DNA from 2 places in the Pseudoalteromonas sp. MIP2626 genome. Region 1 is predicted to be linked to the other one. Evidence: predicted binding sites of a transcription regulator. Region 1 holds the regulator's gene; the other holds the start of a gene.
What was found. The regulator ArgR, encoded in region 1, controls arginine synthesis, uptake and breakdown. The targets are predictions, from matches to a motif close to ANTGAATANNTATTCANT.
Positions count from the first base shown of each region.

Region 2: the regulator ArgR is predicted to act here: its motif matches at 1,333-1,350, upstream of HC000_RS08145 (aspartate aminotransferase family protein).

Region 1 covers NZ_JAATTW010000003.1:24,711-28,909, reverse strand. Annotated here, with positions in the region: gene ispB (octaprenyl diphosphate synthase) at 1-662, shown strand, start outside; gene mdh (malate dehydrogenase) at 766-1,698, opposite strand; gene argR (transcriptional regulator ArgR) at 1,925-2,392, shown strand; gene HC000_RS02920 (Dyp-type peroxidase) at 2,408-3,307, opposite strand; gene HC000_RS02915 (ABC transporter ATP-binding protein) at 3,358-4,199, opposite strand, start outside.
Region 2 covers NZ_JAATTW010000013.1:65,781-69,979, forward strand. Annotated here, with positions in the region: gene HC000_RS08140 (HDOD domain-containing protein) at 45-1,205, shown strand; gene HC000_RS08145 (aspartate aminotransferase family protein) at 1,574-2,779, shown strand; gene astA (arginine N-succinyltransferase) at 2,867-3,883, shown strand; gene astD (succinylglutamate-semialdehyde dehydrogenase) at 3,900-4,199, shown strand, end outside.

The DNA.
Region 1 (4,199 bases):
GTAATGCTGCCAGCGTATTAGTGGGCGACTTTATTTACACTCGTTCATTTCAGCTTATGGTTGGCCTTGGTAAAATGCAGGTAATGCAAGTGCTTGCAGATGCAACTAACATTATTGCTGAAGGTGAAGTATTACAGTTAATGAACTGTAATGACCCCGACACCACTGAAGCGAGTTATATGCAGGTTATTTACTCTAAAACCGCTAAGCTATTTGAAGCCGCGACAGGCCTTGCGGCCATTATTACTGAGCAAAACCAAGCTACGCTTGATGCGCTTAACCTATACGGCATGCATTTAGGTACTGCGTTTCAGCTCGTTGATGACGTACTTGATTACAACGCAGATGCAGATCAATTAGGTAAAAATATTGGTGATGATTTAGCCGAAGGGAAACCAACTCTGCCGCTTATTTATGCAATGCAACATGGTAATGAGCAGCAAACACAGCTGATCCGTGACGCTATAGAGCACAGTAATGGCATGGATCATCTTGAAGAAATTTTAGCGGCACTTAAACAAACCAATGCGCTTGAATTTACGATGCAAAAGGCCGAACTTGAAGCCGACAAAGCCATTGCTTGCTTAGACTTTTTAGCTGAGTCTGAATATAAACAAGCACTTGTGAGCCTTGCCCGTATTGCAGTTGATCGCGATCACTAACTTTACTGCCTTTATGTGTAGCTAACCTGGGTGCAGGTTAGCTAAATTCCGAGCAATAAAAAAGCCTGCAAACGCAGGCTTTTTTGTCACTTGATTTTGGCTATTACGCCATGAAATCAACACCTTCTTTGATGTCTTTTTTCAGTGTTTCAAGCATGTCATTTTTTGCTTTTGTTTCAAATGCGCTTAGTTCGCCGTAAGAAAGAATTTCTTCTACGCCGTTTTTACCTAAACGTACTGGGTGTGCAAAGTACTCCGCATCGCCATTTTCAACAGCAACGTACGCGTAATCTACAACGTCTTCACCTTGTAGGCCTTTAACTAAAGACATACAAAAACGAGCTGCTGCTGCACCCATTGATAAAGTAGCTGAACCGCCACCCGCTTTAGCATTTACAACTTCAGTACCCGCATTTTGGATACGTGGAGTAAGTGCTGCAACTTCTTCATCTGTAAAGCTCACGCCTTCAACTTGAGAAAGTAGAGGTAAAATAGTAGTACCTGAGTGGCCACCGATTACAGGAACTTTAACAGTTGCTACGTCTACGCCTTTAAGTTCAGCAACAAATGCTTCTGAACGAATAACGTCAAGCGTAGTAATACCGAATACGCGTTTAGCGTCGTAAGTACCAGCTTTTTTAAATACTTCAGCAACAATTGGTACAGTGCCGTTTACTGGGTTAGTAATAATACCTACTAACGCTTTAGGACAACTTGCAACTATGCCTTCTGCTAACGTTTTGATGATGCCAGCATTTACATTAAATAAATCTGCACGATCCATACCTGGCTTACGTGGCATGCCAGCAGGAATAAGTACGATATCAGCATCTTTAAGCGCTTCATTTAACGCATCAGCGCCAAAGCCAGCTACTTTAACCGCTGTAGGGATATGAGATAGATCAACCGCAACACCTGGAACTACTGGTGCAACATCATATAGTGATAATTCAGAACCAGCTGGTAAGCCTGTTTTTAATAATAAAGACAACGCTTGACCGATACCGCCTGCAGCACCTAATACAGCAACTTTCATTGGAATTCTCCGTGATTTGAGGTAGGAAATATTTATGGCTCTAAGATAAAGAAATTAGCGACTAAAAACAAATTTATCCTGCCTATTTTCGTAATATTTTAGACCATAGTTGTAAAAACATTTGGCCTGAATACAGTAAACTGGCAAGTTAAATAAACAACTGCTGCATAATTATTCGTTTTTGTGTAGAATTTGCGGCATGGATAATAAAAAGCAAATAAAAACTATGCAACCACAAGACAAACAGGAAGCGTTAGTAAAAGCATTTAAAGCGCTTTTAAAAGAAGAAAACTTTGGTTCTCAAGGCGATATAGTAGATTCGTTAAAAGAGCAAGGTTTTGACAATATAAGCCAAAGTAAAGTGTCGCGCATGCTTAGTAAGTTTGGCGCGGTACGAACGCGCAATGCCAAACAAGAAATGGTGTATTGCTTGCCAGCAGAAATGGGCGTACCCACAGCAAAAAGCCCGCTGCGCCAGCTTGTTATTGATATAATGCATAACGAAATGATGATTATTATCCGTACCAGTCCAGGCGCGGCTCAGCTTATTGCGCGTTTACTTGACTCATTAGGTAAAGCCGATGGCGTGTTAGGTACTATAGCTGGCGACGACACTATTTTTATTGCCCCAGCTAAAATATCTGAAATAGACTTAACCCTAGAGCGGGTACGTATTTTATTTGATACGGTTTAGTATTTAAAACATGCGTTATAACTGTTTTAAAAACCCAACTGACGGTGCAAAAAACGCAGACCCCATATCGGCTTGAGTAAAATCAAGCCAATGATCATAGCACTCCCCCTCACCTAAACGACTTTTTAATACCTGTTCAAATGCGGTTCCACTGGCCGAGCAAGTAATTGACAGCATTCCTTGCTCGTAAACATCGCCATAAGGCATGCCTTGATTAAGTAATATTGGCTGGCCTTGCTCATCTTTTAATTCACTGCGTTGTGCATGGCTGGTTTCAAGCGCTGGGGCTATAAGAGTGTTGTCTAAGCGAGTGCGGCCTATTATTTGCTCTTGCTCATCTAGCGATAGATGCTGCCATACGCTTAGATCGTGCTTATAACGTTGCACATGAATATAACTGCCTTGATCCTCAAAGCTACCTGGTTTATTTATTAACGCCGTTGCCCGCTTTTGTCGGCCATGCGGCATTTTGCCACCATAAATAAAACCATTGAAATCGCGACCATCTAAAAATCTAAAATTACGAATTTGTTCCACCAGCTCTACGTCTGGTGCAAATAACTTTAAAATTTGCAGTGCAAATAAATGATTGACGTCTTCGCGGTCTGAACGTATTTGCACAAACAAATCACACGGCTGCACGCTCATTGCGTGTTCATTATGATTTATATTAGGAAAGCTTTGTAGTTCACTGGGGATATACTCTGGCAAAATATGCGGCCAATACTGTGCACCAATAGCCACCATACAAGAAAGCATAGATTCAGAAAACTGATCGCTAAACTCTTCCTCAATAGCGCTTACTTGCTTGAGCTTTGTACGTAATGACTCATCTTGGCCATCAAACACATTAAAAAATAAATGCAAACCGTGTAAGTTTGCTTCAGCACAAATCCCTGATTGCGCTTGTGCCATTGTTATTCCTTAGCTTATAAATAGATAAACACAGCGAATAACAAATTAATTTATGATTCGAAAAAATTCACCGTGTGGGGTTTTATTTTTATTATAACCTGCTCATTTTGAACAAATGACTGGCCATATTGCGCTGCAACTTCTATTTCTTGTTGTGCAATAACTACAGTGTAAACATAAGCCGAACCAATAAAACGACTGCTTAATATGGTGGCGCGTTCACTATGGCTATCTTTTTTATTGTCGCTCATTAGCTCTATTTGATGAGGACGCACATATATTTTTCCTATATTAGCCTGATGCTGGTGCGCAATAACCGACTCAACTAGGCCAAAAGCGGTTTTATATTCAGTTGCTGTTAACACTTCTGCGCTTAAGTATATGCCCTGACCCAGAAACTCTGCAACCTCCTTTGAGCTTGGTTTAGCAAAAAGCTGTTCTGGGGTGCCCTGTTGAGCTATTTTACCCTGGTGCATAATAGCCAGCGTGTCTGCAAATGCAAAAGCCTCTTCCTTTGAGTGGGTAACAAATACTGCCGACACTTGTTGAGTTTTAATTATGCGGCGAATATCGGCAATTAATTCAAAGCGTACTTGAGTGTCTATATTCGAAAACGGCTCATCAAGTAATAGTAAACTTGGTTTGTAAGCAAGTGCACGCGCAATCGCCACGCGCTGTTGTTGCCCACCCGATAACTGATGCGGATACCTGTCGGCGCAGCCAACTAAATGCACCAGCTTAAGCATTTCATCAACGCGCTGTTGCTTTTGCTCTTTACTCATTTTACTTAAGCCAAAAGCAATATTATGTGCCACGGTTAAATGCGGGAATAACGCATAATCTTGAAACATCATGCCAATATTACGATGCTCTGGCGAGATAAATGTATTGG
Region 2 (4,199 bases), on a different contig from region 1:
CTTATAGTATTAAGTAAATATCATTACATTAAAGGCAGAGAGCCATGACCGAAATAGTGCAGCAACCGCGTATTGTTAAAATGCTTAATCAACGAGCACATGATTTGCTGCTTGGTCATAACTTTGCTCATCAACAAATTGGCTTTATTCATACGCTAGAAATGGACTATGGCGAACCACTAAAGCAACGCACATTACTTGAAGTAGAGGTTGCCGCTCAGCAAAAGCGCAAGCTAAAAAGTACCGCGCATCATAAATATCGTGCAGCAGCGAGCGAGCAACTGCATAAAGCAATAGAAAAAATGATGTCTGAGCAGCTTAGCGATATAGACAGTGTTATTCAAAACACCATAGGTGTAGAGGACAGCGTATGTGCCATGTTAGATATTTTAGCCACAAAAAGCGCATCGGTTGGGCGCTTAGAGCCTTTAGTTAACGACCTAAGCTGGCTTGGCAGAGAGTTAGTTACTTTAGTTAACTTGCCTTATTATCGTAATCAGCGCAGCAAAAATACCGCAGTGAAAGTAGATAGCCCCGCTTTAGCGCTGCGTTATATTGGCCTAGATAACTTACAGCTAGTAGTACCAACTTTTGCAGTGCGCCATTGGATGCCTTATAGCACAGAGCCTTTTTCGTTACTAAAAAGGCGCTTAAAAGAAAGCGCCATGGCGAATGCTATTGCGGCACAAAAAATTGCTGAAGTTAACGAGGTTAACCCAAGCCATGCTTTTACTTTAGGGATGTTATTAAACGTGGGGCAAATAGCCTTAGTGCGTTTATATTTAAAAGTGTTTGAGCAAATTTGGCAGCGAAAAGTACAATTTGCTCGCACTACAGCGAATAAAGGCTTGCATACTGCATTGTTAGAGCTAAAACCAGACCCTTTATTTTTAACCACCTTACTGAGCGAACAGTCGTTGGCTATTAGCGCTAAAATAATTGAAAAAATGGCCTTTAAGTATTTGCCGTTTAATAGCGTAATGCAGCAACTTGTTAATGGGGTAGAAAAAGGCGATACAGCGCTGCCTTTAACGCAGGTAATGCTAAAAGCACGATGTTACTCTCAGTACTTAACGCTAAAGCAGCATCAGCTAGTTGAACCGGATGAAACGCTTAGTTGGTTTTCGTACTTTAAGTTCACCAAAAAAGAGCTAAAAGCACTCCAAGCAAGCAATTTTAATAATCTTGCTATTCAAATTGATTAAATTTGTTAATTTTTTTGCGACTATCCATTCACTTTTTATTATCTCTTTTCAATACATTTCCCCGTTTAAAGTGAGGCGCGCTCGTTGTTCAGGCGCTTTATTGGCTAAAAACGAGTTGCATAAAGCAAGCAAATAGTTATTCACTATCTATGAAATTATATCTCAAGCCCTTTATTATCAAGGGTTACATGAAAGTTTTTGAAGAGACATAATCAATGTTTTCTGAAATAATAAGCGTCTGAAAATTGAACCACACAGCCCTTTTTAGGCAAATATCGCTATACTGAGTTTGCTAAAAAACACATATGCTACAGGTTACCACACAGCTATTTACGGCTTTGTGATGTACACAATTAAGAGGAAATAAAATGACAGTCAATCGCGAATTATTTGATCACGTAATGGTTCCTAACTACGCACCTTCAAGCGTAATTCCAGTTCGAGGCGAAGGCTCTCGCGTATGGGATCAACAAGGTCGAGAGTTTATCGACTTTGCTGGTGGTATTGCCGTTAACTGTCTTGGCCATTGCCACCCTGCATTAGTAGGCGCATTAAAAGAGCAAGGCGAAAAGCTTTGGCATCTATCAAATGTAATGACCAACGAGCCAGCATTACGCTTAGCTAAAAAAATGGTTGATGCAACCTTTGCCGAAAAAGTTTACTTTGCCAACTCAGGCGCAGAAGCAAACGAAGCAGCACTTAAATTAGCGCGTCGTTTTGCCCTTGATCAATTTGGCGCAGAAAAGTCTCAAATCATCGCATTTAACAAAGGTTTCCACGGCCGTACATTCTTTACCGTAACTGTTGGTGGCCAAGCGGCATACTCAGATGGTTTTGGTCCTAAGCCAGGCGACATTGTACATTGTGATTACAACGACCTAGCAGCATTTGAAGCCCTTATTAGCGACAAAACATGTGCCGTAATGATGGAGCCACTACAAGGTGAAGGCGGTATTGTTTCGCCAACTGACGAATTTGCACAAGGCGTTCGTGATTTATGTACTAAACATAATGCACTGCTTATTTTTGATGAAGTGCAAACAGGTGTTGGCCGTACAGGTAACTTATACGCATACCAAGGTTTAAACGTTGTTCCTGATATTTTAACTACGGCTAAAGCATTGGGCGGCGGTTTTCCTATTGGCGCTATGATCACCACAACTGAAATTGCACAACACCTTAAAGTAGGTACGCATGGTTCTACTTATGGTGGTAATCCATTAGCGTGCGCCGTTGCTGAAGCAGCATTCGATACTGTAAATACCCCAGAAGTACTTGCTGGTGTAACAGCAAAAGCAGCATTATTTAACCAACTACTTACTGAAATTAATAATAAATACCACGTGTTTAGCGAAATTCGCGGCCAAGGTTTATTAATTGGTGCAGTAGTAAGCGAGCAATACAAAGGTCGTGCAAAAGAGTTTTTAGTGGCAGGTACTGAGCACGGTCTTATGTCATTAGTTGCCGGTGCTGACGTGGTTCGTTTTACACCATCATTAGTTATCCCAGAAGCCGACATTCGTGAAGGTATGGCACGCTTTGAAAAAGCAGTAGCCAGTGTTGTAAGCGCTTAACATAGCCAAACAATATCTATTAAGGGCAGACCTAGTTTGCCCTCTAATTTTAATTTACCGTTATAATATAAGGGAGTAAGCGGGTTTATGATGATCCTTCGCCCAATCCAACAAAGTGACTACCCTGCATTAGTGAAAATAGCCCACGAATCGGGTCATGGCTTTACTTCTTTACCTAATAATGAAAAGTTATTGCAAAAGAAAATAGATCATTCGGTTAGCTCATTTGCAAAAGCTGCTACCGAGCCGGGCGACGAAGGTTATTTATTTGTACTAGAGGACACCGAAACCGGTGAAGTAGTTGGCACCTCAGGTATAGAAGCCGCTGTTGGCTTAGATGATGCATTTTATCACTATCATTTAAGTAAAGTGATTCATTCTTCACGCACTCTAAACGTATATAAAGCAGTTGATATTTTAACGCTTTGTAACGATTACACCGGCGCTACAGAGCTATGTACATTATTTTTGAAAGACGCATACCGCAAAAACAGTAACGGTAAATTACTTTCAAAATCGCGTTTTATGTTTATTAAACAGCATCAAGAGCGTTTTGCACAAACCGTCATTGCAGAAATGCGTGGTGTGTCTGACGACAATGGCAGCAGCCCATTTTGGCAATGGCTAGAAGAGCACTTTTTTTCAATGGACTTTCCAACTGCCGACTATTTAACAGGCATAGGCCAAAAAGTATTTATTGCTGAATTAATGCCTAAGTACCCAATTTACGTTAATTTGCTCAGCAAAAATGCGCAAGCTGTTATTGGTAAAGTACACGACAACACACGCCCAGCAATTGAGCTATTAAAAAGTGAAGGTTTTACCTTTAATGGGTATGTTGATATTTTTGATGCCGGCCCCACAGTTGAAGCAAAAGTAGATAACATTGCCACCATTCGCAATGCTAAACACTTTAAAGTTGAAATAGGTGAACCAAGTGGCGACACCATGGTGTTATTAGCCAACGAAAAGCTTACAGACTTTAGAGCAACTGTAGTGCCTATGACGTTCGATGAGCGCATGAGCAGCATAGTAATAACGCAACAAGTAGCCGATGCACTGTATTTACAAGCGGGCGATAGCGTAAGCGCAACCACGATTTAATTTAGGAGAAAGTATAATGACTCATCCTGCACAATTTATTAATGGTCAATGGTCACAAGGCCAAGGAACCGAATTTAGTTCAGTAAACCCAGCCAATAACAATGTTATTTTCCAAGCAAACTCAGCAACAGCAGAGCAAGTAGACGCTGCAGTTAGCGCAGCGCGCGAAGCGTTTTATGCTTGGGCTGATAAAACATTTGCTGAACGTTTAGAAATAGTTAAAGCATTCGCAGCGCAATTAAAAGAAAACAGCGAAGAGCTAGCCATTACTATTGCACAAGAAACAGGTAAGCCACTGTGGGAAACTCGCACAGAA